DNA from 2 places in the Tissierella sp. genome. Region 2 is predicted to be linked to the other one. Evidence: a T-box and tRNA genes for the amino acid it is inferred to sense, from the RefSeq annotation. Region 2 holds a T-box; the other holds one or more tRNA genes.

Region 1 (16,703 bases), on a different contig from region 2:
GTCATAACGGGGCGGTCTTGAAAACCGTTAGGGTGCAAGCCCACGTGGGTTCGAATCCCACCCTCTCCGCCATTTAATGCACTCCGCAACAAATTACAGGAGTGTCCATTAGGACAATTTTTTTATATGGAGAAGTACTCAAGCGGCTGAAGAGGCTCCCCTGCTAAGGGAGTAGGTCCTTCACGGGGCGCGAGGGTTCAAATCCCTCCTTCTCCGCCATAAAAATTTGTTCTGAAAAAAGTAGTATGAAGCTTAAAAATTAATATGCATTTTCCAAAAATATTTTGGGGCCTTTAGCTCAGCTGGTTAGAGCGCCCGGCTCATAACCGGTAGGTCCGGGGTTCGAGTCCCTGAAGGCCCACCATGTATTTTTTCATAAGCTACATAATTAATTTTGCAAGCAAAACAATTTACCATGCCCGGATAGCTCAGTCGGTAGAGCAGCAGACTGAAAATCTGCGTGTCGCTGGTTCGATTCCGGCTTCGGGCACCAATGATTATCAAATACCATAGTATAATAATACTATGGGCCTTTAGCTCAGTCGGTTAGAGCGCCCGGCTCATAACCGGTAGGTCCGGGGTTCGAGTCCCTGAAGGCCCACCATAAGCAGCAAATTATGAATAGTGAATAACTAATAGACTGAGAAGATTGAATAAGTTTTTAACTAAATATTTTCAATTATTCATTATTAGATATTCACTATTAAACTATCATAGGGGTGTAGTTCAGCGGCAGAACGTCGGTCTCCAAAACCGAATGTCGTGGGTTCAAATCCTGCCACCCCTGCCAAAGTATAATTATCTACATATGATGAAAAACAATTAATAACATTATTTGGGAGCATAGCTCAGTTGGGAGAGCACCTGCCTTACAAGCAGGGGGTCACAGGTTCGAGCCCTGTTGTTCCCACCATTGGGGCCTTTAGCTCAGTCGGTTAGAGCGCCCGGCTCATAACCGGTAGGTCCGGGGTTCGAGTCCCTGAAGGCCCACCATAATAACAAAAGAACAGACCAATTGGTCTGTTCTTTTGTTATTATGGTAAGAAACATCTAATTAAGTATTCTCTAATTATAGTTAAATAAATTCATAGCTTACTTAGGCAGGTATTTTTTATTTCAATTATTATCTTCCTTTTCCTTAGAAAATGTTTGAAAAATTGGAACCAGTACTGCAGCAACTATTCCACCAGCAAAACCATTATTATATAAGTTCAATCCACTGTGGACTTGTATTACATTAGATACAACAGAAACATGTAAAAAACCTGCAAATATACCAGCTAGAGGGCCATATACACCTGTAATTGGAGCAAGTGTTGTACCAAATAAGGCAGCCATAATTATACTAGTAGAGGAAGCATCAAATATTTTAAGCAAAGTAGCTAAATATACTCCCAAGAGAATAGGTATAGAGTTTTTAGGATTCTTTCCTAGAGCAGCAAAGGCAATTATTGTCATAATTCCAGCAACTATAGGTCCATTAAAGGTACCTTTTACAAGTATTACATAGAGAATAGATATAAAGCCCATAATACCAATATTTATATAGGCTAGACCATATCCAAATGTTTCAGTAAAGTCACTTAAGGAATGACCACTATGATTTAATACCTTAGAATACCCTTTAAAGCTCTTATTATTTATTATAAATCCAATAAGTAAATAATAAGAAGAAATGAAAATTAATAATCCTAGAACAAACCCATTATATTCTGTGGATATAATCGATTGAGTTCGTATACTAAAGCCAAAGCCTTTGATCAATGAAGTTAGTAATGTACCTATGATGCCACCTGTAAAGCCTATATTATATAGGTTGTATCCGCCATGGAACGTTGACATATGAATAGAAATTGGTATAATTACAAATCCAATTAATATCCCAGTTGCTATACCTAAGGGTATACTAATATAATGGCTTACATTTAGACCAAAAGCAATTTCACTAACTGCAGGAGCTAAAGTCGTCGAGAACAATATTGGTGTGACAATTGTCCTAAAGTTTATCTTCTTATAATTGGAGTATAGCAATCCTCCAATTATAATTGGCCATACATTGCCAATATTTTTTCCTATGAATGCAAAGCCGCTAACTGTAAATGTGGCAGCAATCAAAGGTCCTGTTAAAGGAATTTTTAAATAATATATAAGGGAAATGCATAATAACTTAAGAAGCCCTGAATTTAGAAGAGTTGCTCCAATACCACCAACTGCTAAATAGTCTGTTAGAAGTAAATCAGGGGCTATAATTATGTCGAATAATCCTTTGAAGATTTCTTTAGGTGAATCAACTATGAATCCTATGATAATTAAAAGAATAGGAGTAAAAGATATTAACATAAGATTAAAATTATTATTAGAAATAGAGATTTGCCATTTTTTCATATTACCTCCTGAATATTGTGAAGTGGTACTAATAATTTATTTTTATCATTGGAAAGTTTGCTTAAATATAAACATGGAAGGGATTTCCGTTTATGTGATTTAATGGGGTTTTTAGGGATTAAAGTTTTTAAAAGATATTTTTTTATTATATCATAAAAATATATCATTGGATACACACAAAAAAACAAAGTACAAAGTTATAAAAAGGTTAAGTATTGAATAAATACTTAACCTTTATATAACTATAGCTTCAAGTATTTTTGTTAATAAGTTTTTTATATTGGGAATACAATATTTATTACCAACCATGAGGAGAATAATATTAGTAGGCAATTTGTATCCACTGGAATCTACAAGATCATCTATGTTTGGGAAATCATTAGTTTCGATATATCTACATTTATCTTTTTCTGATATATATCCCTTCTTAATCTCTAAAGATATAGTAAACTTATTTAAATCTTCAGTTATCAAATTATAATTTTCTCCAAAGTATTTGATGTTACTATCTAGAGGATTGCTAATTGTGCCATTGATATTTAGGAGATCACCATTAGTAACAATATTATCAATTGAAAATTTAATGACATTACTAGGGGATCCTAAGATAATAGTTTTTTTATCATCTATAATATCTAATATTGTGATTATATCTAGCATGTGAACAAGGTCGTCATAGTTATGTTTTAAAGTATTATCTTTCATCAATTTATTATTAGATTTAATATAATCATAATAAAATCCAATACAATCAAGTCCAGAGTATATATCTTCTCTCTCAAAACCAAGAGCTAATTCTATAGTTTTTAACTTTAAGTTTTCTAGTTCTAAATATTGCTTGTTATTCTTAACTATTCTATATATATCAAAAGATTTATCTTTGGATATATTACTATTTATTTGATGATGCATTAGTCTATGGTTAATAAAAGGTAAATCGAAGGAATCACCATTGTAGGTGATTATCTTACCAAAAGAAGATATATCTGATATAAATTGTACTAACAAATCCTTTTCTTTAGCTATGGAGTTAGCAAAATATTGTTTTAATATCCATGCGGTGCCCTCAAGATATAGAACTCCAATTAAGTAGATTACATTTTTATCCCTACTTAATCCAGTAGTTTCTATATCTAAAAAGCAGACAGTCTCATCTCCAAAATATTTACTTATATCTAATGAATGAGAAATTATATTTTTTATGACTTCCATAATCCGTTCACCCAATTCTTTATTTATGTTATAATACTATTGTTATGTTTTAATTATACATGGAAATATATATAAAATCAAAGTTTCAATTAGCCATATTGATACTAGAAATTATATACAATACTTTAAGAAGGATGATGTTAATGCTAATTGAAAGCACTAAAAAAGGATTTAAAAAAGGACTTATTACCCTATGGAGGCTTACAAAGATTATAGTTCCTGTATATTTCTTTATTACTTTTTTAAAGATGACACCTCTCTTAGGATATATTTCATCATGGTTTGAACCTGCTATGAAATTATTAGGATTACCAGGAGAAGCATCCCTAGCCTTAGTAATAGGCAATTTTGTTAATTTATATGCTGGAATAGGGGTTATTGCTAGCTTGAGTTTAAGTATCAAGCAAATAACTATCTTATCAGTGATGCTATCCTTTTCCCACAGCATGTTATTAGAATCAGCAGTGGCAAAGAGGACTGGGGTCAGTCTAATTATGGTAGTGCTGATTAGGCTTAGTTTAACAATAGCTTCTGGTATAATACTTAATATTATTTTGTAGGAGGAAGAAAAATGGATTTTTGGCTATATATAAAAGAGAGCTCCACTGGGGCTTTAGGTTCAGTAATTACAATGGCAAAGATAATAATTCCTTTAATGATAGCTATGGAGATATTTAAGAGTTTAGATTTGATAGACAAGATATCTAAAAAGATGAGACCTATTGCTAGATTTCTAAACATTTCAAATGAAGCTGTTCTTCCATTGATAATAGGTTTGATTTTTGGACTATCTTATGGAGCAGGAGTAATCATAGAAAGTGTGGAAGAAAATAATTTAAGCAAGAAAGATCTTTATACTTTAATGATATTTTTAATAGCATGTCATGCTGTAATTGAGGATACCCTCTTATTTGTAGTTATTGGAGCTAATTTATGGCTTCTATTGGGGGTAAGGGTAGGGGTTGCTATAATTATTTCTTATTTTGCATCAAAAGTATTGAATCGAATAGAATTAAAGATATGATTAACTAATATATAAACAATATAAAGGAAGGTGCTAATATAGCACCTTCTTTTCATTATTCTATATCGTTTTCATCTTCATAATAATCTTCTGCAACTAGTCCTCGGAAATTATCTCTACATCCTGGGCGACCAGGTTTACCTGGGTCTTCAATTCCACCTACACTATCTGAATCTATTTGTCTTGGGAATAGAGTTGGGAAGGTTCCGCAGATTGGTGAAGTTTCAGGTGATAGTTGAGTAAATCCTGTGGAAAGTACGCATAGTTGAACAGGAACTATTATTTTCTTCTCACAACTAATACAAAGTGCGATTATTAAATCGATTCTTACCTCACCTGTTTCAGGATTTATACGTATATCTCTTGAAATACTGTTTGTAGCTAATCTTGTTTCACATAGTATATTACAGAATTCAGCAAATCTTGGGAAGAAAGCTGAATCAAATACTGAAGGTATACATAATTCAAAGAAATTAGTGAGCACTATAGGTGCGTTTACTGGTGCAATAGGGATATTAGCAGACAGTGTAATAGTTATTCTTCTCCCTCTAGAATCTAGAACTAATACATCAATTTCTACTAATACATTTCCTCTTAAAAATATCCTTTGTGTACCAAATACTGGTGTACCTCTTCCAATGTCATCACATTCTGTAGTGTCAGCAAATATTAACTTTTGATTTGATAGTCCATCAGGACCTACTACTTCAACAAAACATCCTTTTTCATCTCTAACAAATTCTCCACCTGAAAGAATTGTTTCAGGATCTACAATTAAGTTACGAGGGTCATTTATATTTGCCGGATTAAAGAATTTTCTACATCTTATGTCTATTACTCTTAGTATTCTGGAATTTGCTGGTAAGTTAGGAGTAAATCTAACATTATTTACAGTACTAAGAGCTTGTAAGTTTACTAGGATAGCATCGTAAACTTTTTGTACAAAGATAGGTTCTGTTACCACTCTTCTTAGAGTTCCATCCCATTCACAGCCTGTTGTCCCGACACAGCATCTATCAGCAATATTTTGGGTAATGTCTTCTGGTAATATATTTGTTGTACCCATTTTTTTTCCTCCTTTTAAATAAATTTAAGTTTACTTCTCATTGATAATATATTCCGCAGACTATTGTTCTGTTACAAATAAAGCAGTAATATAAAGAACACTAATTTAATATTTATTATTAAGAAGGGAATAATTTTATAGAAATTTTAATGAAAGATGGTGAGTAAATGTCGTTTTTCTTAGATAAGTGGGTCATTGGGAGAACTAGTCATAATAGCATGATATTAGTTAGGAAAGTGAAAAGTGAGATTTTGATGGATAGGTTAGGTGGAGATAAAGATACTAATAGGACAGAGGTAATTGCATCAAATATACTTGAAGAATATGATGTAACTATTGTTAATCCAAATAAAATCTATATAGTATACCAGAACAAAGATATGCACCTTATTCTAGTAACAATTAAAGACAGTAAAATAGAAGAAATCCAACTGACAGTGGATCCTATTTTAGAAGTATTTGATTTAAATATTTTGACAAATAATAATACAATACATATAGTTTACCAAACTAGAATATCAGTTGATGAACAGAAATATTATATTAATCATCATTATTATGATGGAAATAAGTGGTTTAACTATACCATTGATGAAATAACAGCACAAAGAGCTTTAAATCCATTTAAACTAATAGGACTAGATGATAAGCTACTATTATCATACTATAAAAGTAGTTTTACCATTGAATTAAAGGAATTTTCTTTTAGCAAATTGGAATGGAGTGATGGAATAAAATTAGTAGATACACCAACTGAGAAATTGTTTTTAGATATGCTTAAAATAGATGAGTATGTACATTTATCTTATTGCCAATTTATAGATGGAAATTTAGTAGTAAAATATGAGAGGTTATCCTTTGCAGGAGGTATTGAGCAGAATACAGAAATAATATCTAATGAAGGGAGCCCATCTTATCCAACTATAATATTTTATGAAGATAAGCTATGGATTACTTGGGTAGAATCCAATAAAGTATTAAGTAGATATAGCGGAGATAGAGGACAAAGTTGGGAATCAGTCTATATGTGGAATAGTTCAAGAAGTATAGATTTCCTTAGATACAAATATCTGACAATTATTCCTGAAAAAGATGTAATCTTAAATCATTCATTTGGTAAAGTAAGTCCAGACATCGAATTTATTGGTTTTGGATCTACAGCTAATGCCTTAGAGATACCATTAAAAAAAAAGAAGTTTACAAATCCCATAAGGATTTAGAAAATATAGTAATGAAGTTGGAAGAAAGAATTAGTACACTGGAGGATAATATAGAAGAGATTGAGAGATTTTTAAATCGGAGAACTAAAGGAGTATATAAGAAGAGCTTCTAAAAAAAGGCCATATTAGGCCTTTTTAATTAGATTATATAAATAAATTTTGTTCAATGATTTCTTTAACCTTTACCATATCTTTTGTAAGTCCTAATGCTAACATGAGTTTTATTCTTATTTTTTGCCCAGGTAGGTTTCCTCCAAAAATTACACCTAATTCACGCAAATGTTTACCTCCGCCTTCATAGCCATATGAATCTAATACTCTACCAGTAGGACATCTAGATACCATAACTACAGGAATGTTTTGACTAATTGCCTTTTTTACTCCTGGAACCATTGCCGGAGGAATATTACCTCTACCCATGGACTCTATTACTATACCTTTATAGCCAGACTCTAAATAAAAATCAAATATATCTGATTCCATACCTGGTACTGATTTAATTAATGCTACCTTTTCTTCAATATTATCAGTATCAATAAATTGATGGGATACTATATCACGATAAAAGATGACTTGATCATTATCAACTATTCCTAATGGACCGAATTCTGGTGATTTAAATGTGTCTAGAGATAAAGTATTGGTTTTAGTTACTTCACTAGCAGCATTTACTTCATTGTTCATAACAACTAAAACACCCTTATTTTTTGCATTTTTTGAGATTGCAGTGCAAAGAGCTGCAGACAAATTACTAGAGCCGTCATATCCCAGTTCAGAGCTGTTTCTCATTGCCCCTACTACAACAACAGGTTTGTCAGTATGTATTATTAAATCTAATAGATATGCTGTTTCTTCCAAAGTATCTGTACCATGGGTAACGATAACACCTGTAATATCATCTCTAACTATGGTTTTTTTTACTAATTCACCAATTTCCATCATCATTGATGGAGTAATATGTGGGCTAGGAACATTAGCATAATCAATGACTTCAATCTCTGAAAAGTCTTCTATATTTGTAAGCATTCCAATGATATCTTTGGAAGATAATGATGGAATAGCTGCATGAAGCCGGGGATCAATTTTCATGGAAATTGTACCGCCCGTAAATATTATAGCTACTTTATTCTGATTAGACATATAAAATACCTCCAGTATATATTTATAATATAAATATAACATAATTTACACAATTATTGTAAAAAAGAATAAAAAAAAGACTCCACCGAGGAGTCTTCACCCAATTTGGATGTAAATAAACCGTTCAAAAGGGGTATTGGGAATAGAGATCTTATTTGAGGTTACCAGGGGGATAACCACAAACTCATTATAACAAATATCGACAAAAGATGCAATATCTATTTTAAAATATTTCAAAATTAGACAGGAAGTTTACATAAAGCCTTTGAAATAGAAGATTTTTTAATTTTACTTTAATAATATATTGAATTCCTATATAATAGTATTAAATGGATAGTTATTTTAGGAGGGACTCAGATGGATGGTAGATTTATTGAATTAGAAAGCATGTTAAAAAGAAATAGCTTTGAAGTTAAAATGTTTAATAATATTGTAGAAGCAAAAGAAGAATTATTATCTCAAATAAAGCTAGAAGAATCTGTAGGAATGGGTGGATCTATTACAGTTCAAGAAATGGAATTATACGAAGATTTAAGAGATAGAGGAAATGATGTTTACTGGCATTGGAAAAAAGATATTGAAAATGCAATTAATAAAGCCAAAAATGCAGATACTTATATTACTAGTACAAATGCCATAACAATGGATGGTAAGCTTGTGAATATGGATGGGAATGGAAATAGAGTGGGAGCTATGATTTACGGACATAAGGATGTTTATATTCTTGTTGGAAAAAACAAAATTTGCAGTGATTATGAAGCAGCTAGGGAAAGAATTAAAAATATTGCTGCACCAATGAATGCTAAAAGATTAAACCTAAATACTCCATGTGTACATACAGGAAAATGCATTGATTGTGATTCACCACAAAGGATTTGTAAAGCAGAGGTAATACTTCATAGGAATCCAGGATCCACTAAAATTCACATATATTTAATAGATGAAGAACTAGGATATTAATTTTAAGAGGTGTATATATTTGATTTATTTAGACAATTGTTCTACAACAAGACCAAGAGAAGAAGTTGTAAAAGTAATTTCCCAGAGTATGGTTGAAGATTTTGCTAACCCATCTTCACTTCATAGGCTGGGTATGAGAGCAGAAAAGAAGATAAAAGAATCAAGGGAATATATTTCAAGATATCTGAATGTAGAAAGTAGTGAAATATATTTTACATCTGGAGGTACTGAGAGTAACAATATAGCTATACAAAGTGTGGTTAATAAACTACACAAAAGAGGAAAACATATAATTACTACAAAAATTGAACACTCTTCAGTTTTAAATATAATGAAAAGCTATGAAAAACAAGGCTATAGTGTTACTTATTTAAATGTAGATGAACATGGAATCATTTCTTTAGATGAGCTACGAAGCAATATTTCTCAAGAGACTATTCTAGTTGCTATTATGCATGTGAATAATGAAATTGGGTCAATACAGCCTATTTCTGAAATAAATAGACTTATTAAAGAAATAAATCCTAATACAATATTTCATGTAGATGGAGTTCAGGGCTTTGGCAAAGTTGAACTTTCACTAAAAGCATCAGGTGTAGATAGTTATTCTTTTAGTGGGCATAAAATATATGGGCCAAAGGGAATTGGTGGCCTATATATTGATAAAAAGCATACACTAGCACCAATATTATATGGTGGTAACCAAGAAAAAGGATTACGATCTGGAACCGAAAATCTAACAGGTATTATTGGATTTGGTGAAGCAGTAAGAATTATGAATGATAATTTTTATAAAGAAGCCAAACATGCTTATGAACTGAAAAAAAGTTTTGCTACTAAAATTAAAGAAGAAATAGAAGATATAAAATTTAACACGACCTTAGATGAAAGATCATCTCCATATATATTGAATGTTTCATTTAAATATGTTAGGGGAGAAGTTCTTTTACATTATTTAGAGGATAAGGAGATATATGTATCTACTTCATCGGCGTGTTCTTCTAAGGGCACTGAAAAAAGCCATGTATTACGAGGCATTTCTTTAAAGGATGAAGAGATAGAAGGAGCAATTAGATTTTGCTTCTCATATGAAAACACAATAGAAGATATAGATTATACAATTCAGATATTAAAAGAATCAATATCTGATATTAGACAAATAACTAAGAGGTGATTTAGTGGATAGCGTACTATCAGTAAGTTTAGGTGAAATTGCCCTAAAAGGATTAAATAGAAAATATTTTGAAGACAAATTGATTAAACATATTAGAAATGCAATAAAGGATATTGGTTTTGAAAAGATATATAAGGAACAGGGTAAGATATATATAGAAGCTGAGGAACATAATTTTCCTCAAATGACAAATAGATTGAGGAAAGTATTTGGCCTTGTTTATATAAGCCCATGTATAAGAGTAGGAAAAGATGTAGCAGATATTGAAAAGGCTGCACTGGACATAATGAAACATAAAATGGAAAAGGAAAAAATCAGCACATTTAAGATAGAGACAAATAGGGCGGATAAAAACTTTCCAATAAAATCACCAGATTTTTCTAGACAAATGGGAGGATTTATACTTAAAAATTTTGACAAACTAAGTGTTGATGTACACAAGCCAGATACATTTTTATTTATTGATATTAAGCAGAATGTGTATGTCTACACTGATAAGATAAAGGGTCATGGTGGTATGCCAATAGGTACTAATGGAAAAGGTTTACTATTGTTATCCGGGGGTATAGATAGCCCAGTAGCAGGATTTCTCATGGCTAAAAGAGGTGTTGAAATATCAGCAGTACATTATCACTCTTATCCTTTTACATCTGAAAGAGCAGAGGAGAAAGTTAAGGATTTGGCTGCTATTCTATCTAGATATACAGGCAAGATAAAAATGTATAGTGTAAACTTATTAGATATACAGAAGGAACTAAATGCAAAATGTCCTGAAAAGGAGATGACAATTTTATCTAGAAGATTTATGATGAGGATAGCAGAAAGAATAGCATTGGAAAATGAATTAAATGCATTAATAACTGGGGAGAGTTTAGGGCAAGTAGCCAGTCAAACTATTGAAGGCATTACTATGACCAATGAATCAGTTAATCTTCCTGTATTTAGGCCTTTAATAGGCTTAGATAAGGTAGATATAATTGAGATTGCAAAGGATATTGAAACATTTGACACATCTGTACTACCTTTTGAAGATTGTTGTACTGTTTTTCTACCTAAACATCCAGTTACAAAACCAAAGATAGAGGATATTGAGGCTTCTGAAGAAGCTTTAGATATAAATTTTCTTGTTGATCAAGCAATAGAAGGCATGAAAATAACCATAATAGAGTAAATTGAAGGGGGATTTGTTGTGAAGGGAAAAGGTTTATTAATTATTGTTGGGATTATTGTATTGTTTGTTATTATGGGAATAGGTTCATATAATAATCTAGTTTCATTAGATGAAGAAATAAATAATGCATGGGCTCAAGTTGAGAACCAATTAAAGCGTAGGGCAGATTTGATTCCAAATTTAGTAGAAACAGTTAAAGGTTATGCTGCTCACGAAACAGAAGTAATAGATAGTATAACTGCAGCTAGAGCACAATATGCTAATGCTAGCACTCCAGAAGAGTATGCACAAGCAGATGCAGGATTAACTAATGCTATAAAATCATTAAATGTAATAGTAGAGAATTATCCGGATTTAAAAGCTAATCAAAATTTTGCAGACCTTCAAGTTGAATTAGCAGGTACTGAAAACAGAATAGCTACGGAAAGAATGAGATATAACGAAACAGTAAAGAAATATAATGGGAAGATTAGAAAACTACCTACAAATATATGGGCAGGCTTGTTAGGATTTGAAAAAGCTCAATACTTTGAAATAAATGAGCAGGATGCAGAATTACCAAAAGTAAATTTCTAAGGGGATGTTTTATATGAAGAAGAATAGAAAGATTTTTATTATTCTTTGTACAATTCTACTTCTAACTACAACCGCCTTTGGTGCTAGTAATAAATTGCCTGAGCCTAATTATGATTTTTATGTTTATGATGAAGCAAATGTAATAGACAAAGAGATTGAGAGCTACATCCTTGAAGTGAACAAAGAATTATATAAGAAAACAGGTGCACAAGTGGTAGTAGCCACTATAAATTCTTTAGAAGGAGCAGATATAAACTCTTATTCCACATCCCTTTTTGAAGAGTGGAAGATAGGTAGCGATGAATATGATAATGGAATGCTATTATTAATTGTACCTACAGATAGAGAATTATGGATTGAGGTAGGATATGGTCTAGAGGGACCATTTCCAGATAGTAAGGTTAATAGAATAATAGATAATTACATCTTACCTTATTTCTCAGAAGGAGAGTATTCAAATGGAATTTTATCAGGATTTAATCAAATACTTATAGGATTAGAAGAAGAATATACTATAAGTTTGGATAAATCATTGACAATTGAGGATCATCCCTCTATAAATGATAGCAATGAATCAGAGTTTAATTTCCTTAGTATACCAATTATTATTGGTATAATTATCCTGATAATTATAGATTTCAAATTTTTTGGAGGATGGATTACCTATGCCATACTGCGTAATATAGGCAGAGGAAGCTCTGGAGGATCACGGGGTGGAAGATCTTCAGGTGGTGGAGGACGCTCTGGTGGTGGTGGAGCTGGAGGAAAATGGTAGATACTAATAAATATAGACTGACTTTATATATTATTTAATATATAAAGTCAGTTTTTTGTTTAAAAACAGAAAAAATAATACGAAATTTACCAAATGTTAGATTTCGTATATATATACTAAACTAATAGTAATTTAAAAAAGCTAGAATCAAGTATAATACACATCTTGACAATTTTTAAATAATTAAAAAATCTATTGACAACTACTATATATTTGTCTATAATATGGTAGTTAGTATATATAAAGTTTAGTAAAGATAAACTTTTTATTTAATATATAGTTAGGATTTCAATAGGAGGTGTACTATGAAAATTGGTGAAAAGATTAGAAGGCTAAGAATTCAAAATTCACTTACCCAAGAAGAATTAGCCGATAGATCGGAATTAACAAAAGGATTTATTTCTCAATTAGAAAGAGATTTAGCATCTCCTTCCATAGCAACTTTAGTGGATATACTAGAAGGATTAGGCACGAATTTAAAGGATTTTTTTAATGAGACTATAGATGAGAAAATAGTATTTTCTAAAGATGATGCCTTCGAAGTAGAAAATGATGAATTAAAGTATGTACTTAAATGGATAATACCAAATGCCCAAAAGAATAGAATGGAGCCGATTCTCATTGAACTAGAAGCTGGGGGAAGATCAAAAGAAGATATACCCCATGAAGGTGAAGAGTTTGGATATGTGTTAAATGGAAGTATTTATGTTTATATAGGTAGAGAAAGATATAAAGTTAGGAAAGGTGAGAGTTTTTATTACAAAGCTAACTCTAACCATTATATATCAAATGAAGGAAAGACAAAGGCTTCAGTTATTTGGGTGAGCACGCCACCTAGTTTCTAAAGATGATGGGAGGAAGAAAAATGTACGCAGTTGAATTAAATAATATCTCTAAGGATTATAATGGAGTTACTGTTTTAAATAATATAAATCTTTATATTAAAGAAAATGAATTTTTGACTCTCTTAGGGCCAAGTGGCTGTGGCAAGACCACTACTCTTAGGATTATAGGCGGATTCGAACAACAAACTAATGGATCGGTTTTATTTGAGGGGAAGGATGTTAGTAATGTTCCACCTTATCAAAGACAAATAAATACAGTCTTTCAAAAATATGCTTTGTTTCCGCATTTAGATGTGTTCGACAATATAGCCTTTGGATTAAAGATTAAAAAAATGCATAAGGATGAAATAAATAAGAGAGTTAAGGAAATGCTAAGACTTGTAAATCTTCAAGGTTTTGAAAACAGAACAATAGATTCCCTTAGTGGAGGTCAACAACAAAGGATTGCAATTGCTAGAGCTTTAGTAAATGAGCCTAAGGTACTTTTACTAGATGAACCCTTAGGAGCCTTGGATTTAAAACTTAGAAAAGATATGCAGATTGAATTAAAGAATATGCAAAAAAGAGTAGGTATAACATTTATCTATGTAACCCATGATCAAGAGGAAGCATTGACCATGTCAGACACTATAGTTGTAATGGATAAAGGTGAAATTCAACAAATAGGAACACCTGTTGATATATATAATGAACCTGAGAATGCTTTTGTAGCTCAGTTTATAGGAGAAAGTAATATTATAGATGGGATTATGCATGAGGATTTCTTAGTTGAATTTGCAGGAAAGAAATTTGTTTGCGTAGATAAGGGATTTGATAAAGAAGAAAACATAGAAGTAGTCATAAGACCTGAAGATCTAGATATAGTACCTATAGATGAAGCTTGTCTAAGTGGTGTAGTTACATCAGTTACATTTAAGGGTGTTCATTATGAGATAATGGTTCAAGCTCCAAATTTTGAATGGATGATACATTCAACAATAATGAAACCTATTGGAACAGAAATAGGGATGTCTGTACTACCTGAAAACATTCATATAATGAAGAAGGTGAGAGCAAGTTGAAAATGAAAAAAGCATCATATCCATATTTAATTTGGATGGGAATATTTATATTGATTCCACTTTTTCTAGTATTATATTTTGCCTTTACCGTTGGTGATAGTCAAAATCTTTCTACATTTCAATTTAGTCTAGCTAATTTTAAAAGATTTATTAATCCAATTTACCTAAAGGTATTAGGTAGGTCGGTGAATTTGGCCGTTGTTTCAACAATTCTTTGTTTGATAATTGGATATCCCATGGCATTAATTATATCTAAGGAGAAGGCAAGAAAAAGAAATCTTATGATTTTAATGTTTGTAATACCAATGTGGATGAATTTTTTATTAAGAACTTACGCATGGCTTACTTTACTTGGCAAGAACGGGTTTATAAACTATTTAGTTACAAAAATAGGATTTCAGCCACTTGACTTAATGTATAATGATACAGCTGTTTTACTTGGGATGGTATATAACTTTTTACCTTTTATGGTTTTACCTATATATTCCGTCCTTGTAAAAATTGATAAAAATTTAATAGAGGCAGCTGAAGATTTAGGCGCTAATAAAATGGAAGTATTTAGCAAAGTCATACTACCCTTAAGTATCCCTGGTATTATTACAGGCATAACCATGGTATTTATTCCAGCAGTGAGCACATTTATTATATCAAGCCTGTTAGGTGGAAATAAATCTAATTTAATAGGAAACCTTATTGAACAGCAATTTAGGTGGACTGGAGACTGGCATTTCGGTTCTTCTATGTCTATAATACTAATGGTGTTTATCCTTTTAACAATGGCACTTACATCTAAATTTGATAAGGAGAAAGAAGGAGGAGGTGGAGGACTATGGTAAATAAAGGTATTAAGAAGTTATATACTTTTTTGATATTTTTATTTTTATATGCACCAATTATTGTACTAATAGTGTTCTCCTTCAATGATTCCAAATCAAGAGGGGTATGGGCTGGATTTACATTAAAATGGTATGTAGAATTATTTAAGGATGCTGAGATATTGAAGGCTCTTTATAATACCTTTCTAATAGCGACTCTATCAACAATTATATCTACAATATTAGGTACATTTGCAGCTATTGGAATATTTAATCTACCTGGTTTGAATAAGAAAATCGCTTTGAATTTAAATTATCTACCAGTATTAAATGCTGATATAGTTACTGCAGTATCGCTAATGGCACTATTTAGATTCTTAAAAATGGAATTTGGTTTTGCAACTATGCTTTTATCTCATATTACTTTTTGTACACCCTATGTGGTATTATCAGTGTTACCTAAATTAAAGCAGATGAATAAGCATTTAGCAGAAGCAGCAATGGATCTAGGAGCAACGCCATTTTATGCTCTTCGGAAGGTAATTATACCCGAAATAATGCCTGGAATAATCACAGGTGGACTAATGGCATTTACATTATCAATTGATGATTTTGTCATTAGCTTCTTCAATACAGGCAACGGCGTATCAAACCTAAGTATTGAAATATTTTCTATGACAAGGCGTGGAATAAATCCTGTAATTAACGCATTATCTACCTTAATGTTTGTTGGTATGTTGATAATGCTATTAATAATAAATAAGAGAACAGAAAAAAATGAGTTGGAGAGAGGTGTTTAATTTGAAGACAAAGAAATCTATTTTATTCATAGCTTTAGTTTTAATTGTTGGAGTTATAGCATCAGGATGTGGTGATAGTAGACCAAGTATCAATGTATATAATTGGGGCGACTATATAGACAAATCTGTAATCAAAGATTTTGAAGATGAATTTGATATCAAAGTAAATTATAGCATGTATTCAACTAACGAAGACTTATATGTAAAATTGAAACAAGGTGGAAGCAGCTATGATGTAGTATTTCCATCTGACTATATGATTGAAAAAATGACAAGAGAAGGTTTGTTGGCTAAACTAGATAAAAATAATGTGCCTAATATCAATAATGTAGATGAAAAGTTTTTCAACTTAGATTTTGATCCAAGTAATGAGTATTCAGTACCTTATATGTGGGGAACAGTAGGGATAATCTATAACAAAACAATGGTAGATGATGTGGTAGATAGCTGGGATATTTTATGGAATAAAAAATATGAAG
Region 2 (16,703 bases):
ATTTTCAGCTGTAATTGTAAGTGATCCTGAAGAACCACCAATTCTATATGGTGCCATAAATACATCTTGTATTCCTTTAGAATACATATAGTTATGCTACTATTTTTATATTTTTTTACATCTTAATAAACTGGAGAATAATTAACAGATACTACTGATTTTAGTTTTAGTGATATTCTTAAAAATATTAACTTTGGCACTTTAAGATTGATACTTTAACTTAGGATATTAATCAAGTTAACTTGCATATTTTTAGATAGGCAATTGAATATCTAATATTAGCTTTTACTCTTGTATTTAATCTATTTATTAGGTGCAAAAACATTCTATTCATTGCTTCACTAAGAATAATTTCATGATAATTTAAAAAAAATACTTTATTGGATGGGGGAGTTTCATGAAAAGTTCAAAATACAATATATTCATAAAAAACGATGATAATTTTCTAGCGTATAATTCTCGCACATCTGCTTTAGCGGAAGTATCACATCAACAATATGATTCAATTCTAAAAATACTAGATAACCCAAATGAAGAATATGATAATAATCTTAAGCAAAATCTGCTATATGGAGGTTTTTTGATTCTAGATCAATTTGATGAACTTGCATCTATTAAACATGATATGTATAAAGAACGATTTTCATCAGAAAGTTTAAATTTAACAATCGCTCCTACAGCAGATTGTAACTTCAGATGTCCTTATTGTTACGAAAAGAATGTTTTAGAAAACAAAGTTATGACAGATGATGTAGAAGCTAAGATTATTAGTTTTATTAACTCTAAAATAAATAGCATTCAAGAATTAAGTATTACATGGTATGGTGGTGAACCTCTTTTAGAGTGTAAGAGGATAGACCAAATGAGTCAGAAAATAATTGCCTTGTGCGATAAAAATGGAGTTAAATATGATGCTGGTATTATAACAAATGGATATTTGTTAACTATAGATAATTTTCTAATGCTTGTTAAAAATAAAGTGAAAACTATCCAAATAACATTGGATGGGACTGAAGAAACCCATGATAAGCGAAGGTATCTTAAAAATAGAGGCAAGACTTTCGGAAAGATTGTAGGTAATTTATATGCATTAGTTGATTTATACAAAGAAAAGAAGGAAGAATTACCACGCATAAATATAAGAATCAATGTTGATCAACATAATAAAGAGGAAGCATTTAAGCTATTGAAAGATATATCTGATAGTCCTTTATCCAAATTTATTGTGCTTGATGTTGCAGCTGTATATGACCCTATGGATGTTGAACACTCATATACATTAACACTTAAAGAGTATATCGGGGTTAAAAATGATTTTATTGACCTCTGTAAGTCAGAAGGATTTCAGATTAGTAATACTTTGTTTTATCCAAAGAGAGTTAATGCTGCATGTGTATGTGATAGGATTAACTCTAGTGTTATTGGGCCAGATGGAAACATGTATAAATGTTGGGAGGAAATTGGAGACACTGATGCTTGTATTGGTCAAGTAGGTATTAATACTGTAATGAATCTACCAGAACGCTATTATGATTATATGTTATTTGATCCCACATTATTAGAAAAGTGTAGTAATTGTAATATCTTACCAGTGTGTATGGGTGGAGGATGTCCATTAAGAAGAAGTCGTGATAAAATAGAAAACTGCGAACAATACATTGAAAATGTCACTAGCTCAGTAGTGAAAAGTTATAAATCAATTACAGCTAATAGTTAGATTAAACATTATTATGGTAGTAACGATGCTGCTATTTTTAAATAATCAGAGTAAAGAATATTAGATAATCACTTTGAAGTTATACAATTGTAGTAGGAAACAACTTTAAATTAGTGATGATGTCAAATGTTATAATAAATGATAAATATAAAAGAGGAGGTTTTGATATGAAATATATAATTAATCCAATGGAACTAGTTTCACCATTAGGTAATTGTACTTGTGGGATAAACTATGCAAATGACTCATGTAATAAATGTACTAAATGTTCAGGTTATTGTGGTACCTTTGAAGTATGTGTTACACCTACAGGAGCTAAAGTAAGCCCAGAAGGCATAAATCCAAAATTATAACTCAAAATTAAAGTAATCTCTGATTAAGATTAGAATAGCAGCATCTCTACAAAAAAATAGCAAATAGAGGAGGAATTGATATGAAATATATAATTAATCCAATGGAACTAGTTTCACCATTAGTTGGTTGTGTTTGTATGATACACGGTGGAAATAACATATGTTATAGATGAAATAAGTGTACAGTTTATTGTGGTACTTTTGAAGTATGTACTACACCTACAGGAGCTAAAATAAGCCCAGAAGGAATAAATCCAAAATTATAACTCAAAATTAAAGTAGTTTCTGATTAAGATTAAAATAGTAGAATCTTTACAATAAAATAGCAAAAAGAGGAGGAATTGCTATTAAATACTCAATAAAATCAATTTTTAAAAGTAAAATTACCTCAACGTTTATTATTATTCTCATTATATTAAATATTTATACTGTTATTCGTTTAGAAAAAAATGAACAAGAATTAAATCAAAATAGATTTACCTTCTATGAATTGATGGTAATAAAACAAGAAGACAATATAAAGGCAGAGAGAGCTGGAATAGAACTCTTAAATCTAACGGATGATGAAAAAATAGTGTGGGACAACTATCTAAGATACAACGAATGGGAACTAGAAAAACATAAAAGTATGGCTCAAAAACTTGAAAACAATCCTTTGACTGATATATGGAGAGACGAATTATATTATGAGATTGAGAGAACTATGGCATATATGGATACTAATGCTAATATTGAAAGAGGAAGGCCATTAGCTCATGAAGTATTTAAGGAAGAACTCAAATTATTGAATTTAGATATTAACTATCCTTTTGATTCAGGAAAACTTCACCTTATAAATAATATCACTAGAGAAAAAAACATTAGCAATAGTTGGGATGAAGAAACTTGTGAGTATGTATATAATGGACTTAAACAGATATTAAAAGCCAAAATTCAGTTGGCAATATCAGGAGAAAAACAACTACATTCAGGAATAGCTTCTCCTTGGACATTCTATATCCATAAGATAGGCTTAGAAGGGTTCTCATATCAACTACTTTCTATACTTGTATTAATCTTTACCGGAGCCATTGTTTTGGAGGGACGGAGAAACAGAAGCAACAAACTAATTGAAATGTTGCCTGAAAAAAGAAGTTACATAATTAGATATTATTATAAAGTTGCATTTATATCGGTAGCAAGTGTTCTAATTATGACATTTATTTTACCAATAATATTCCTTGGATTCAGATATGGATTTGAGGGACTTAAAAATCCAACATTTGTCTATAAACAAAGTTTTACTTCATTTACTGGTTATAAACATGTTGAAGATTTCTGGTATTATGGATTAGGTAAGTTTTACGGAATCAGACCATGGTTTGAAGGTGGATATCTTCCTGCAACTGTTCTTACAGTCTATCCTCTGTGGAAAGTTATGGTTTTATCTTTAGGAATTAGTTTATTAAAGATGGTTTTCTTTACGATATTAGGAGTAGGTATCGGAATTAGTTTTTCAAATGTCGTGGTTTCATCCTTCATGCTGCCTATAACTTCACTACTCTATTTAGTATCACAAAGATTCTCAAACAAATTAAATTTCAACCCATTCGCCATTACTTCGTCATGGGATATTGCAACAGGGGCAGCTTCATATACATGGTTTAAATCAGTAGTAATACTGCTAATATCAATCGTTGTTATGCATATTATATTTTATGCCATAAATCAAAAAAGAGATTATGTAGGCTAGGAGGATTCAATGAAAGATATATTAATAGTTGAGAATTTAAAGAAGAATTTTGGAAAGGAATGTATTATTTCAAACTTGAGCTTTTCAGTAAAGGAACAAGAGATAGTAGGATTTTTAGGGCCTAATGGCAGTGGTAAATCAACCACATTAAAATGTATATGTGGCTTATACCATACAAATAATGGGCATATTGAAATAAACGGTCATTCTATTGTTAATGAGAGACAACAAGCCTTAACTCATATGGGAGTCAGCATAGAACATCCTACATTATATCCAGAACTTTCAGGAATAGATCATCTGAAAATGATGGCAAACTGGCGTGGCATAGGTAAGCAAAGGGTGCAAGAAATGGTGGAGTTTAGTGGATTAGGAATACAAATAAAAAAAGTGACTAGCAAATACTCCATGGGAATGAAAATGAGGCTGATGTTAGCTCTGTCAATTATGCACAAGCCGAAATTGGTAATACTAGATGAGCCAACAAATGGATTGGATCCACAAGCTGTGTTTAATCTACGTCGGCAAATGGAATTTATCCGTCAAGAAGGATCTTCTATTTTGTTTTCTTCACATCAACTTGGTGAAGTTGAAAAGATAGTTGATCGGGTGATATTTATTAATAAAGGTGAAAAATTGTTTGATGGACCTTTACCAGAAGACTTAATATCAAATGCAATATATAGTGTATTGGTTAATGAATTAAAGGAAGCAATAAAGCTAATAAATAGTATTCCAGAAATAAATTTACTATCATTTGATGAAAAGGATTCGTGGATTTCTTTTTCATCTAATGAAGAAAAGGTTCTTGGGAAGTTGATAATGACTTTGTCGCAGCATAATATTTATATTCTCGACATAAGAAAGGAACACAATGACCTAGAAAGTTATTATAAGAAAGTGTATGGTGATAAGTATGACAGGATTAATTAAAAATGAAATTAAATTGTTTTTTTCTAGAAAAAATATTATTCTGTTGATACTATCCTGTATTATAGTGATTCTAATTTTTCGAACAACCTATGAAAGACAATATCATAAATACTCTCAGCAGCGTTTGCAAGAGTTATCCAATGAAATTGATAATGCTGCAGTATGGTCAGCGCGTTATACCAGACGTCTTGAACGGCTTAAAGAAGAATTCCCTGGGCACATAAAAACTCCAGAGGCGGAACTTGTTGATCAAGCATGGAAAGATCATTTAAGAAACTTAACAACTCTTAGTTTCTTATGGAAAGAGCCAGTTGAGAATAAGGAAAAAATCATAAGAGTTGAAGAAAGATTAGATGAAAATTTAATTGAAGTGAATAAAATGCAGATTGAAACAGGTGATACTCGTTTATATAGAGATATTGAAAGAGATTGGAATAAAAGAATGATTCTATTAGCTAAATATAAGGACTCAGGATTAGAATTAGACATTAATCCTTTAAAGCCAACAGCGATGTACCTATTAGATGATTCAATAAATGGAAGAAGCTATATAAGTGTATTAATAATAGCATTAGTTGTTCTTTTAAACTTTGATATATGGTCAAAAGACTTTGATAATGAAACATTACGCTTAATTTTCACACTTCCCTTTAGTAAGACAAAAGTCTTTAATACTAGATTTATCACCAGATTTATTTTAACATTATTTTTAGTAACGATTCCTATTATTATTCTGTGCTCTTTTGGCTTTCATAAATACGGGTCAGGAATATATAGATTTAAGATAATAAACAGTCAAGCGTTATATACTTTTGGTAGATTTGCTTCAGATAATGAAATCATGCAAGCTTATGATATAGTAACTAGTGTCAGTAAACTAGCAATTTTTAGTGGATTTATATTTGTATTGTTTTTGTTTTTTATATATGCAATAGTAAACTTTGTATCTTATATATCTAAGAATCAACAAATATCTATACTTCTTTCTATGGTAGGAATAGTTATGTTATCTGCTGCTTTTTTAGTTCCTATGGAAGTTAAAAATTCTGCATTTAACTTAATACAATTTATTGATACAAATAGTCTGTTAACAGGGGCTTTAAGCTTTTCGTGGATTTGGGCTTGTAGTATTTTTTTTATAACAAATTTAATTATATATTTTATTAATCTAATATGGATTAATTATAAGGAGTAGACATGAAAGATATTAAAAACATTTTAAATTTTGGATTTAAATTTATTAATAAATATAAGTATAGGTTCGTGTTATACATAATATTATCATTATTGATTAATTTAATAGGTATTGTCATACCTTTAATAACTGGTCAAATTGTAGATTTGATTACTGGAACAAATGTATTGATGAGTTTGCAACAGTTAGTTGGAACTTTTGTAGTTTTAATATTTATTCAATTTGTATTAACATATATCACCAATTTACAATATGTTAATATACAAAGTGAATCAGGTTATATGGCTAATATATTTAGCATTGAAAAGATATATAATGCTTCATACAGGGAAATTTGCAATATTAACCCATCATCACTTCATCAGATGATAAATAACGATTGCAATATAATTGTGATTTTTTGTATAACATTATTTAGAGATTTTTTTGCAAATTTAGCTATTGTTTTTATTGTCTTTATTATTGTTTTTAATCAATCTGTTATTTTATCTATTATGTTCATTTTTCTGGTAATGTGTTACAGTGTGCTTTATTATATCTTTAAGAATAAGTTATATGATCAATCCCTAAAAGTAAAAAACACGCAATCTAACTTTTTCGGTAAGTTATACAACCTATTAGGCAATTTAAGGTCTATTAAAATAAATGGTTTTTTTTCTAGAACCGTTGAAAAGCAAAATTTAGTTTTTGAGACTTATAAACATGAGTTAGTTAAAGAAATAAAATTATCAAATATCTTTGATTTTCTCACTTCAGCAATAACTATGAGTGCTCAGGTTTTTCTATATTTATACGGTGGGAATATGGTACTTCTGGGGAACATGAGTATAGGTATTTTTGTAGTTTTAGTTACTTATTTTTCAAAATTATTAAGTTCGACAGACTACTTTTTGCATTTAGGTACTTATTTACAGAATGTAAAATCTAGTTATGATAGATTAATGCAATATACAAATCATGTAGAGTACAAATATGGAAAATTAGAGATTAATTCTATAGATAGTATCCATTTTGATAATGTTAGCTTTAATTATGATAAAGAGACTGTATTTGAATTGAATAAACGATTTGAAAAAGGTAAAATTTACTGGATTAAAGGTAGTAATGGAAGTGGAAAAACTACATTTATAAATTTATTAGCTGGGTTATTTGGTTTGGATTTTCGTGGTGATATTTTTATTAATGACTACCCATTAAAAGATATAGATTTTTCAAAAGTGAGGTCTTCAAATATGTCCATTGTAGAGCAAAGACCATTCATTTTAAGTGAGTCATTAAATGATAATCTATTTTGCAAGAGTAGGTCTGAAAGTTATTCAGAGGAGAGGAACACTAATAAGGAATTCATCTTTGATAAGTTTAATATCGCGAATATTGCAAACTTAAAAAGAGAAGGATATGATACCGAACTTGATTCAGTAAATGATGAAGTGTCTGGTGGAGAACGCCAAAAGATTGCTTTGGTTCGTACTTTTCTTTCATCATCAGATATTTGGATTTTTGATGAACCAACTTCTGCATTGGATACAGATAGTAAAAAGAACTTTTATGAGTTGATTGATAAATATAGAAAGTCAAAACTAATTTTTATAATATCTCATGAAAGCTTCGATTCATATGATGAAATAATTGAATTTTAGGTTACTATCATTCCTTAATTACTATTTATGAATATAAAAGACGGGCCAAATATGGCCCGTATCTTTTCTACTTCATGGCTTTCTTAGCAAATTTAGTTGTTACAATCTTCTCATAATCAGCTCTTTTATCTAATTCGCCAGCCAATTCCATGATGTCCATCATATGATTTAATCCATCTTCAGTAATAATCAAATCAGGTTTCCAAGAGTCTTGATTTCTATATCTTTCTATTAGAGAAATTAGTACATCTTTATCTGTGTCAGGGAATTGCGGCATTACAGCATCTGCAATTTCTTCATTACTATGTTCTTGAACCCAAACCATTCCCTTATAAATGGCATTTGTAAACTTCTGGATTATTTCTGGATTCTTTTCGATGTATTCCTTAGTTGCAGAGTAGGCAGTATATGGTATATATCCGCCTTCTTCACCTATAGAAGCTACTACATAGCCTTTACCTTCCTTCTCTAATGTAGCTGCTACAGGTTCAAATAATGCTACATAATCTCCTTCTCCACCAACAAAAGCTCCTGCCAATACATCAAATTGTATGTCTGTTCTTACTTCAACATCTTCGCCTATTACTAGACCATGATTTTTGATTACATATTCTAATGTCATTTCAGGCATGCCACCTTTTCTGCCACCAAGTACAGATTTGCCCTTTAATTTATCAAATGTAAAGTTGTCATCTTTTTCTCTACCTACTAAGAATGATCCATCTCTTTGTGTCAATTGGGCAAAGTTAATTGCATAATTATCTCTTCCTTGATTATAAACATATACAGATGCTTCTGGTCCCATAAAACCAATTTCAGCTTCGTTGCTGAGTAATGCAGTCATGCATTTATCTGCACCTTTTCCATTAGTTAATTCAACTTTTAATCCTTCTTCTTCAAAAAAACCTTGTGTTAAAGCTACATATTGTGGGGTATAAAATAATGAGTGGGTAACTTCAATTAACCTAACAGGTACTAGGTCCGTTTCTTTTTTACATCCTGCTAAACATAGTGATAGTACCATTATGAGAATTAAAATTAAAGAGAATTTTCTAAAAACCTTTGACATTATATCCCTCCTTACATAAAATAGGTATACGAGAGTTCTATTTAGTGTTATAATATTCTACAATAAAGTAATGGTTACAAATTAGTCTTATAAGGGAGGGATAGAATGAATATACCAAATATGATAACAGTCTTGAGATTATTACTCATCCCAGTGTATCTATACTTTTTTTATTCTGATTTAGATAATAATATTTTATTTGCAGGAATTGTTTTTATCTTAGCGGGGATTTCTGATGTAGCCGATGGATATATAGCAAGAAAGTATGATTTATCTACAAAATTAGGGATAGTATTAGACCCTATTGCAGATAAGTTAATGATGTTTACCATACTTATAAGCTTTACTACCAAAGGAATTATTCCCCCATGGATATTGCTTGCACTAGGGGTAAAAGAACTTATGATGATTGCAGGTGGAGCAGTACTATATTTATTTAAAGGAAAGCAAGTAATGCCTTCAAATAAATACGGAAAGATTGCAACATTATCTTTCTATGCAGCTACCTTATCTATAGTATTTAAATTACCGGAAATAGTGTCAACGGTATTATTTATTTTAACAGTTATACTTAATATAATTGCATTTATAAATTATTTGATTATTTTTATTGGATTGAGGAAGAATACTAATAAGGATGTAGTTGACAAATAAATTTTATGAATATATAATTAAGTAAATAATTTCAGATTAAGCTTTGAAAAAGAGGAGTAGGTAAATACCCTATACAGAGAAAGGATTGTGCGCTGAGAGATCCTAAGTCCAGTATCTACTGAAGGTAGCTTTTGAGCATTCAAGCAGAAAATAAGTAAGCTTGAAGGGTTAAACCCTTATATTTATTTAAGAGCCATGGAATTTCCATGGAATTAAGGTGGTACCGCGAATTACCCTTCGTCCTTTGCATTATAAGGATGGAGGGTTTAATATATTTTAAGGGAGGAATTGAAATGTTAGAAAATTTACCAAAGACCTATGACCCTAAAGATTTTGAAGACAGACTTTACAAATACTGGAATGATAACGGTCATTTTGTAGCAACAATTGATAAGAATAAAAAACCATTTACCATAATGATGCCACCACCAAATGTAACGGGTAGCCTTCATATGGGGCATGCATTAAACAATACTCTACAGGATATTTTGACTAGATGGAAGAGGATGGAAGGGTATTCAGCACTTTGGCTGCCTGGTACAGATCATGCCAGTATATCCACTGAAGCTAGAGTTGTAAACAAGATTAAATCAGAAGGTAAGACCAAGGAAGGGCTAGGGAGAGAAGGATTCTTAGAAGAGGCTTGGGATTGGACTGAAAAATATGGTAGTACAATCAAAAATCAACTTAAGAAACTAGGAGTTTCCTGTGACTGGTCAAGGGATAGGTTTACTTTAGATGAAGGACTTAGCAAAGCTGTAGAAGAGGTATTTATAAAATTATATGAAAAAGGCTTAATCTATAGAGGAGATAGGATAATTAACTGGTGTCCTAGTTGTAGAACTGCTATATCCGATGCAGAGGTTGAACATGAGGATTCAGAAGGTCATATATGGCATATCAGATATCCTATAAAGGATAGTAATGACCATATAGTTATAGCAACTACTAGACCAGAGACTATGCTAGGTGACTTGGCTATTGCTGTTAATCCAGATGATGAACGATATATGAATTTAGTTGGTAAGACTGCAATTCTGCCTCTAATGAATAAAGAGATTCCAATAATTGCTGATAGCTATGTTGAGATGGAATTTGGTACTGGAGCAGTTAAGATTACTCCATCCCATGATCCTAACGATTTTGAAGTTGGAGAAAGACATAATTTAGGCCAATATATTATTATGAATGAAGATGGAAGCATTAGTGAAAATGGTGGAATATATGAAGGTCTAGAAAGATATGAGGCAAGAAAGAAAATAATTGCTGATTTAGAGGAGCAAGGATATTTAGTAGAGACAAAGGACCATCAAAATTCAGTAGGTCATTGTGAGAGATGTACTACAATAGTAGAGCCCCTTATATCTAAACAATGGTTTGTAAAGATGGAGCCATTGGCTAAGCCAGCCTTAGATGCTTATAGAAATGGTGAGGTAAACTTTATACCAGAAAGATTTGGTAAGGTATATGTGAATTGGCTAGAAAACCTTAGAGATTGGTGTATTTCTAGACAATTATGGTGGGGACATAGACTTCCAGTATATTACTGCGATGATTGTGGAGAAATTATTGTATCTAGAACCAAGCCTGAGAAATGTGGTAAATGTAGTAGCGGAAACTTGCGTCAAGATACTGATACTTTAGATACTTGGTTTTCATCTGCCTTATGGCCTTTCTCAACCCTAGGTTGGCCTGAAAAAACAGAAGACCTTGATTATTTCTTTCCTACAGATGTACTAATTACGGGATATGATATTATTTTCTTCTGGGTAGTTAGAATGGTATTTTCAAGTATTGAACAGATGGGAGAAGTTCCATTTAAGGATGTATTTTTAACAGGTTTAATTCGTGATTCTCAAGGTAGAAAGATGAGTAAATCTTTAGGTAATGGTATTGATCCATTGGAAATAATTGATGAATATGGAGCAGATGCTCTAAGATTTACCTTAGTTACAGGAAATTCCCCGGGAAATGACATGAGGTTTTACATTGAGAGAGTAGAGGCAAATAGAAACTTCGCAAACAAACTATGGAATGCTACTAGATTTGTTCTTATGAATTTAGAAGAAGATGTAGCTAAAGAGACATTTACATTAGAAAATCTAGAGGAAGAAGATAAATGGATATTATCCAAATTGAATTCCTTAGTAAAAGAGGCAACAGATAATCTAAATAAATATGAAATAGGCTTTGCTGCTGAGAAGATCTATGATTTTATCTGGGATGAATATTGTGACTGGTATATTGAAATGGTTAAATCAAGACTATATGGCGAGAACAAAGAAAGCAAGGAAACAGCAGAGAAAGTTTTACTGTTTGTTCTAAAGGATATATTAAGACTATTACATCCATTTATGCCGTTTATTACTGAAGAGATTTGGCAACATCTGCCAGGAAACGAAACTCCACTAATACTAAGCTCTTGGCCTGTGTTTAATGATGAATTGTATTTCTCTGATGCAGAAGAGTCTATTGAGTTTATAAAAACGGGTATAAAGGGTATAAGAAATGCTAGGGCAGAGATGAATATTGTACCTTCTAAAAAATCCAATCAAATATTTGTGACTACTGATAGTAGAGTTAGAGATATTATAGAAAATGGTCAAAGATACTTTAAGAACCTGGCATCTGCTGAAGAAATTGAAATAATAGATTCTAAGGATGGTATAGGGGATGATAATATTTCAATAGTATTAAGTAAATGTGAAGTATTCTTACCTTTGAAAGACTTAATTGACTTTGACAAGGAAATTGAGAGAATGGAAAAAGAAAAGGAAAAGCTTGAAGGAGAGATAAAGAGGGTGGTTGGCAAACTATCCAATGAAGGATTCATCAAGAAAGCTCCGGAGGCAGTAGTATTAGAAGAAAAGGAAAAACAAAAGAAATATGAAGAAATGCTTGAAAAGGTAGTTGAAAGATTAGAAAGCATAAAATCAAACAGATAAAGAGGGATACTAGAATGAAATATCAAGAGGCTTTAGAATATATAAATGATAAGGATAAATTTGGCTCTCGGTTAGGTCTTGATTCTATTGGTAAATTAATGAGCTTACTTGGAAATCCTCAAGATGATTTAAAATACATCCATATAGGTGGAACCAATGGAAAGGGCTCTACTTCTTCCTATTTGGCTCATACCCTTGAAGCTGCAGGCTATAAGGTAGGATTATTTACTTCACCCTATATTGAGCGATTTAATGAGAGGATTCAAATCAATGATGAAGATATACCTGATGAAACATTAGGGAGAATCACATCTTTAATAAAAGAAAAAGCTAATATTATGGTTGCAGAAGGCTTAGAACATCCTACTACTTTTGAAATAGTTACTGCTATAGCCTTTATGTATTTCAAAGAAGAAGAGGTAGACTATGTTGTCTTAGAAGTTGGATTAGGTGGTAGATTTGATAGTACAAATATTATTAAAGCTCCTTTAATATCTGTTATTACAACAATAGACTATGATCATATAGATGTTTTGGGGGATACATTAGGAAAGATTGCTTATCAGAAAGCAGGTATAATAAAAGAAAATAGCATAGTAGTTTCCTATCCTCAGGAAGCAGATGCACTGAAAGTAATAAAAGAAGTAGCAGAAGACAAGCAAGCTGAATTTAATTTTTGTCCTATGGAAAATATCAAGATAAATGAATTATCTGATTCAGGTGCTATTTTTGATTTTCATTATGGAGACTTAGTAATGAAAGATATAAAGATTTCCATGATTGGTGAGTATCAAATATATAATGCTACATTAGCTTTGACAACTTTGCTAATATTGGCAAACAAAGGACTTTTAGAGATTTCACACGAACAGATAAGAGATGGACTATTGAAAACTAAATGGCCTGGTAGATTGGAAGTCATGAAAAAAGATCCTATTTTCTTAATAGATGGGGCCCATAATGTCCAGGGTGTAGCTCAGCTTAAAAAAGCAATTAGCTTATTTAAATACAATAAACTGATCTTAGGTCTTGGAATACTAAAGGATAAAGATTCTTCCCATATGGTTGAATTGTTAGCTCCTTTAGCAGATAAAATTGTAGTTACTGAAGTTAATATGCCAAGGAAATTAGCAGCTGAGGACTTAGGAAAAGAAATATCTAAGCATAATAAAAATGTTTTTATAGAGAAGGATATTAAGAATGCAATAGAGAAGACTCTAGAATTAGCTAATAATGATGATATGATAGTATTTGGTGGTTCACTATATTTAATAGGAGAAGTCAGGACTTTAATAAAACAACTGTAGCTTGGCTACAGTTGTTTTTATATTTCACCAATATATCCTTTCCTGCATAAATTACTATATACAGGGAGGTGATATATTGGCTTATAAAAGTGTATTGGTAGCTAATACCGGAGAGGATAGTTTAACCTTAGTTAGTTTAGCTGACTCGTGTGAAATTAAGACCATTTACTTATCCAAACTTATAGAAGATGAAGAAGATGGTTTAACTCAGGAAAACAACCAATTAGGGCCATTTGATATGGTCTTAAGTGAAGAAGGATGGATATATATTGCAAACTCCTATGATAATTCTATTATGAAGATAGATATGGAGAATATTAAGCTATTAGGATTCATAAAGGTAGGAAGAAATCCAACTTGTATAAAATGCTATAAGGGTAAGATTTATGTTGTAAATAGTGATTCTAATTCAATTTCCATTATAGATGAAAAAACATTTTCATTAATAGAGGATATTTCAATGGGAGAAAGACCAACGGATATTAAAATAGATGAAGATAGTCTAAAGGCTTTTATTGCAAATGGTAATTGTTATACGATTAATGTTTTTGATTTAGTTACTGAAAAAGTTACATCTATAACTTTAAGTAAGCAACCTATTAAGGTTGAAATAGAGGGTAAGCGATTGTTTGTTTTATCATATATAAATAATGGCATACTTAATTATAGTAATTTATCTGAAATGGAATTAGATGATTTCAAGACTATTATGAGTGTCGATTTGAAGGGGATATTTTCCAACTTCATCAAGATTAAGGGGAAGGATGTATTTTATCTTTCCAATGTGGAGGATGGATATATTTATAAGATAGATTTAGATGATGAAATTAATATTTCAAAGATTCATTTAAGTAAGATGCCAATTAATATTAAGTGGGATGGAAATGAAAAGCTGTATATAGTTGATATATTAAATGATGAATTAACTATAATTGATGAATCTAATAATCAAATCATAAATAAAATTAGAGTAGGACATGAACCAAATGGGATTCTCCTACTCTAAAGGGGTTGTTTTTTCATTGGTTAGAAGATTAACTATACTTTGATATATAGATTCGGTATTTTCTTCCCATCTATGACAAATTAAGTCAACTTGTTTTTTAGTGGCTACATCAAGGTATAGACTAAATAGAGTTTGATCGTTCTCTACTAATTTTAAGTTTACTACGAATTGATTGTTATCTTTTTCAAAGAACTCTGAGACTACTTGAGCACTAACTTTTTCCTTCTTCAATATTTCGCTAAATTCATGATTTAATTCATGTTTTATTCTATTTGGAATTCTTTCTTCAAAGTATGATAATGCTATTTCACCCTTTTCCGATATGAGATACACATCTCCAGCGGTTTCTTTGGATGTCTCTATAAATTTGGATTCTATTAGTTCGGATAAATATTGTTGAACTAAAAAATAATTCATGTAATTTTTTTCTAATACAAACTCAGTAATTTCACTATTAGTAAAAGTAGTATTGGAATGTTTTATTAGATATAATAGGAGCAATTTGCTCTGAGCCAGTTCCTCAGTGTTCTCAATAAACATAATTTTACACCTCTTTTCATGTATTATATCCTTATATTATATCACAATAAATAAAGAAGTGGAATTCCACTTCTTTATTTTACATAAATTTTCTATAAAACTATTTTCCAGCTAATTGGTTTTGAGCTGATTCAACTAATTTTTTAACCATATAGCCACCAACATACCCATTTTGTCTAGAAGTTAAATTACCTTTATCCATATTTTCGTAATTTGATATTCCAAGTTCATTAGCGATTTCTAATTTCATTTGGTTTAAGGCTGCTTTAGCTTCTGGAACAACTATTCTGTTACTACCACTATTATTAGCCATTTTACAAACCTCCTTTTTCAACAACTTCTTTGTTGTTGTAAGATTAATATAACCTTTTAGAAAATAAATATGCTGGTAATTTCTTATAATATGTATAATTATAACCATTATTGATTATAATCCTAATTTGAATTTCTTTTAAGACTTTTTTAATGTATAATTAATTTATACATAAAAAATAAACTAGACAGAGGATGAAAAAAATGAAATTCATGAAAAAGAGTGTTTTAATTTTGACTTGTGCTTTATCACTAACTTTTGTAGGATGTTCAAAGAATATCTCAAAGGATGATCTTGTAGTGAATACCCCTGTGGATTCAATAACAGAGGATATAGATGAACCTATTGAAGAAGTAGAGGAAAAGGATCCAAAAGAATTAATTGATTTAAGCTTAAAGCCAAATGAGGCTGGAGAAGTAATGATTTTAATGTACCACAATATTGGTGAAGAAGAAGCAGAATGGGTAAGAACACCAGAGAATTTTAAAAAGGATTTATTAACACTTTATGAAAATGGATATAGACCTATTAGCCTAAGTGATTATATAAATAATAATATCGATTTAGAACAGGGATTAACACCTGTAGTTCTTACATTTGATGATGGCAATGAGAATAACTTTAGAATGATAAAGAATGACCAAGGAGAAGATATTATAGATCCTAATTCAGCCATTGGTATTTTGGAAGATTTCAAGAAGGAATATCCAGACTTTAATTCGACAGCAACTTTCTTTGTATTTGGAACTAATGCATTTAGACAGCCAGAATTTTTAGAGTATAAATTAAATTATTTACTTGAAAATGGATATGAAATAGGCAATCATACAATTGACCATAGAGGTATGAAAACAGCAGATGATAAGGAAGTAATACAGGAAGTTATAGCAAAGCAGCTAGAGGCCATAAACAAGGTACTACCTGAATATAATGTAAACACATATGCCCTGTGCTATGGAGAAAGGCCAAAGGACAAATCTTTAGAGGAGTATTTGCATAAAGGAAGCTACAATAATATTAGTTATGAGAACATTGCAATATTAAATGTTGGATGGAATCCAGCTCAGTCCCCAATATCTAATAAATTTAATCCTTTATCCATACCTAGAATTAGAGCATCTGAGACCAAGGTGGATAATGTGGGCTTGTACAATTGGCTAGAGTATTTTGATAAGAACCCAGGGAAAAGATATATTTCTGATGGAGTAAAGGAAGTAATTACTGTTCCTTTAGCTTTAGAAGAAACCATAGATTTAGAAAGATTGAAGGAAAAAGAACTATATTTGTACGGTGAATAAG

What was found. The T-box of region 2 lies ahead of RIN63_RS07820 (valine--tRNA ligase). A T-box ahead of a tRNA ligase gene usually reads a tRNA of that ligase, here a tRNA-Val.
Region 1: it encodes a tRNA-Val, which carries the amino acid that the T-box ahead of RIN63_RS07820 (valine--tRNA ligase) is inferred to sense. The anticodon was not compared.

The regions. Positions count from the first base shown of each region.
Region 1 covers NZ_JAVKTS010000004.1:905-17,607, forward strand. The annotation lists tRNA gene RIN63_RS10500 (tRNA-Ser) at 1-72, shown strand, start outside; tRNA gene RIN63_RS10505 (tRNA-Ser) at 129-219, shown strand; tRNA gene RIN63_RS10510 (tRNA-Ile) at 288-364, shown strand; tRNA gene RIN63_RS10515 (tRNA-Phe) at 418-493, shown strand; tRNA gene RIN63_RS10520 (tRNA-Ile) at 528-604, shown strand; tRNA gene RIN63_RS10525 (tRNA-Trp) at 716-790, shown strand; tRNA gene RIN63_RS10530 (tRNA-Val) at 838-913, shown strand; tRNA gene RIN63_RS10535 (tRNA-Ile) at 917-993, shown strand; gene RIN63_RS10540 (DUF1576 domain-containing protein) at 1,117-2,385, opposite strand; gene RIN63_RS10545 (ribonuclease H-like domain-containing protein) at 2,620-3,597, opposite strand; gene RIN63_RS10550 (nucleoside recognition domain-containing protein) at 3,657-4,157, shown strand; gene RIN63_RS10555 (nucleoside recognition domain-containing protein) at 4,169-4,621, shown strand; gene RIN63_RS10560 (hypothetical protein) at 4,677-5,687, opposite strand; gene RIN63_RS10565 (hypothetical protein) at 5,906-6,907, shown strand; gene RIN63_RS10570 (asparaginase) at 7,052-8,047, opposite strand; gene RIN63_RS10575 (lactate utilization protein) at 8,405-9,007, shown strand; gene RIN63_RS10580 (cysteine desulfurase family protein) at 9,027-10,181, shown strand; gene thiI (tRNA uracil 4-sulfurtransferase ThiI) at 10,186-11,352, shown strand; gene RIN63_RS10590 (LemA family protein) at 11,425-11,928, shown strand; gene RIN63_RS10595 (TPM domain-containing protein) at 11,942-12,703, shown strand; gene RIN63_RS10600 (XRE family transcriptional regulator) at 13,009-13,548, shown strand; gene potA (spermidine/putrescine ABC transporter ATP-binding protein) at 13,569-14,609, shown strand; gene RIN63_RS10610 (ABC transporter permease) at 14,612-15,445, shown strand; gene RIN63_RS10615 (ABC transporter permease) at 15,439-16,224, shown strand; gene RIN63_RS10620 (spermidine/putrescine ABC transporter substrate-binding protein) at 16,226-16,703, shown strand, end outside.
Region 2 covers NZ_JAVKTS010000003.1:41,904-58,606, reverse strand. The annotation lists gene RIN63_RS07865 (hypothetical protein) at 1-91, shown strand, start outside; gene RIN63_RS07860 (radical SAM/SPASM domain-containing protein) at 398-1,717, shown strand; gene RIN63_RS07855 (hypothetical protein) at 1,885-2,070, shown strand; gene RIN63_RS07850 (hypothetical protein) at 2,561-3,802, shown strand; gene RIN63_RS07845 (ABC transporter ATP-binding protein) at 3,812-4,735, shown strand; gene RIN63_RS07840 (ABC transporter permease subunit) at 4,719-5,930, shown strand; gene RIN63_RS07835 (ABC transporter ATP-binding protein) at 5,933-7,570, shown strand; gene RIN63_RS07830 (ABC transporter substrate-binding protein) at 7,638-8,639, opposite strand; gene pgsA (CDP-diacylglycerol--glycerol-3-phosphate 3-phosphatidyltransferase) at 8,745-9,293, shown strand; T-box leader at 9,328-9,541, shown strand; gene RIN63_RS07820 (valine--tRNA ligase) at 9,587-12,238, shown strand; gene RIN63_RS07815 (folylpolyglutamate synthase/dihydrofolate synthase family protein) at 12,253-13,545, shown strand; gene RIN63_RS07810 (hypothetical protein) at 13,622-14,551, shown strand; gene RIN63_RS07805 (DUF4364 family protein) at 14,543-15,091, opposite strand; gene RIN63_RS07800 (alpha/beta-type small acid-soluble spore protein) at 15,192-15,404, opposite strand; gene RIN63_RS07795 (polysaccharide deacetylase family protein) at 15,608-16,702, shown strand.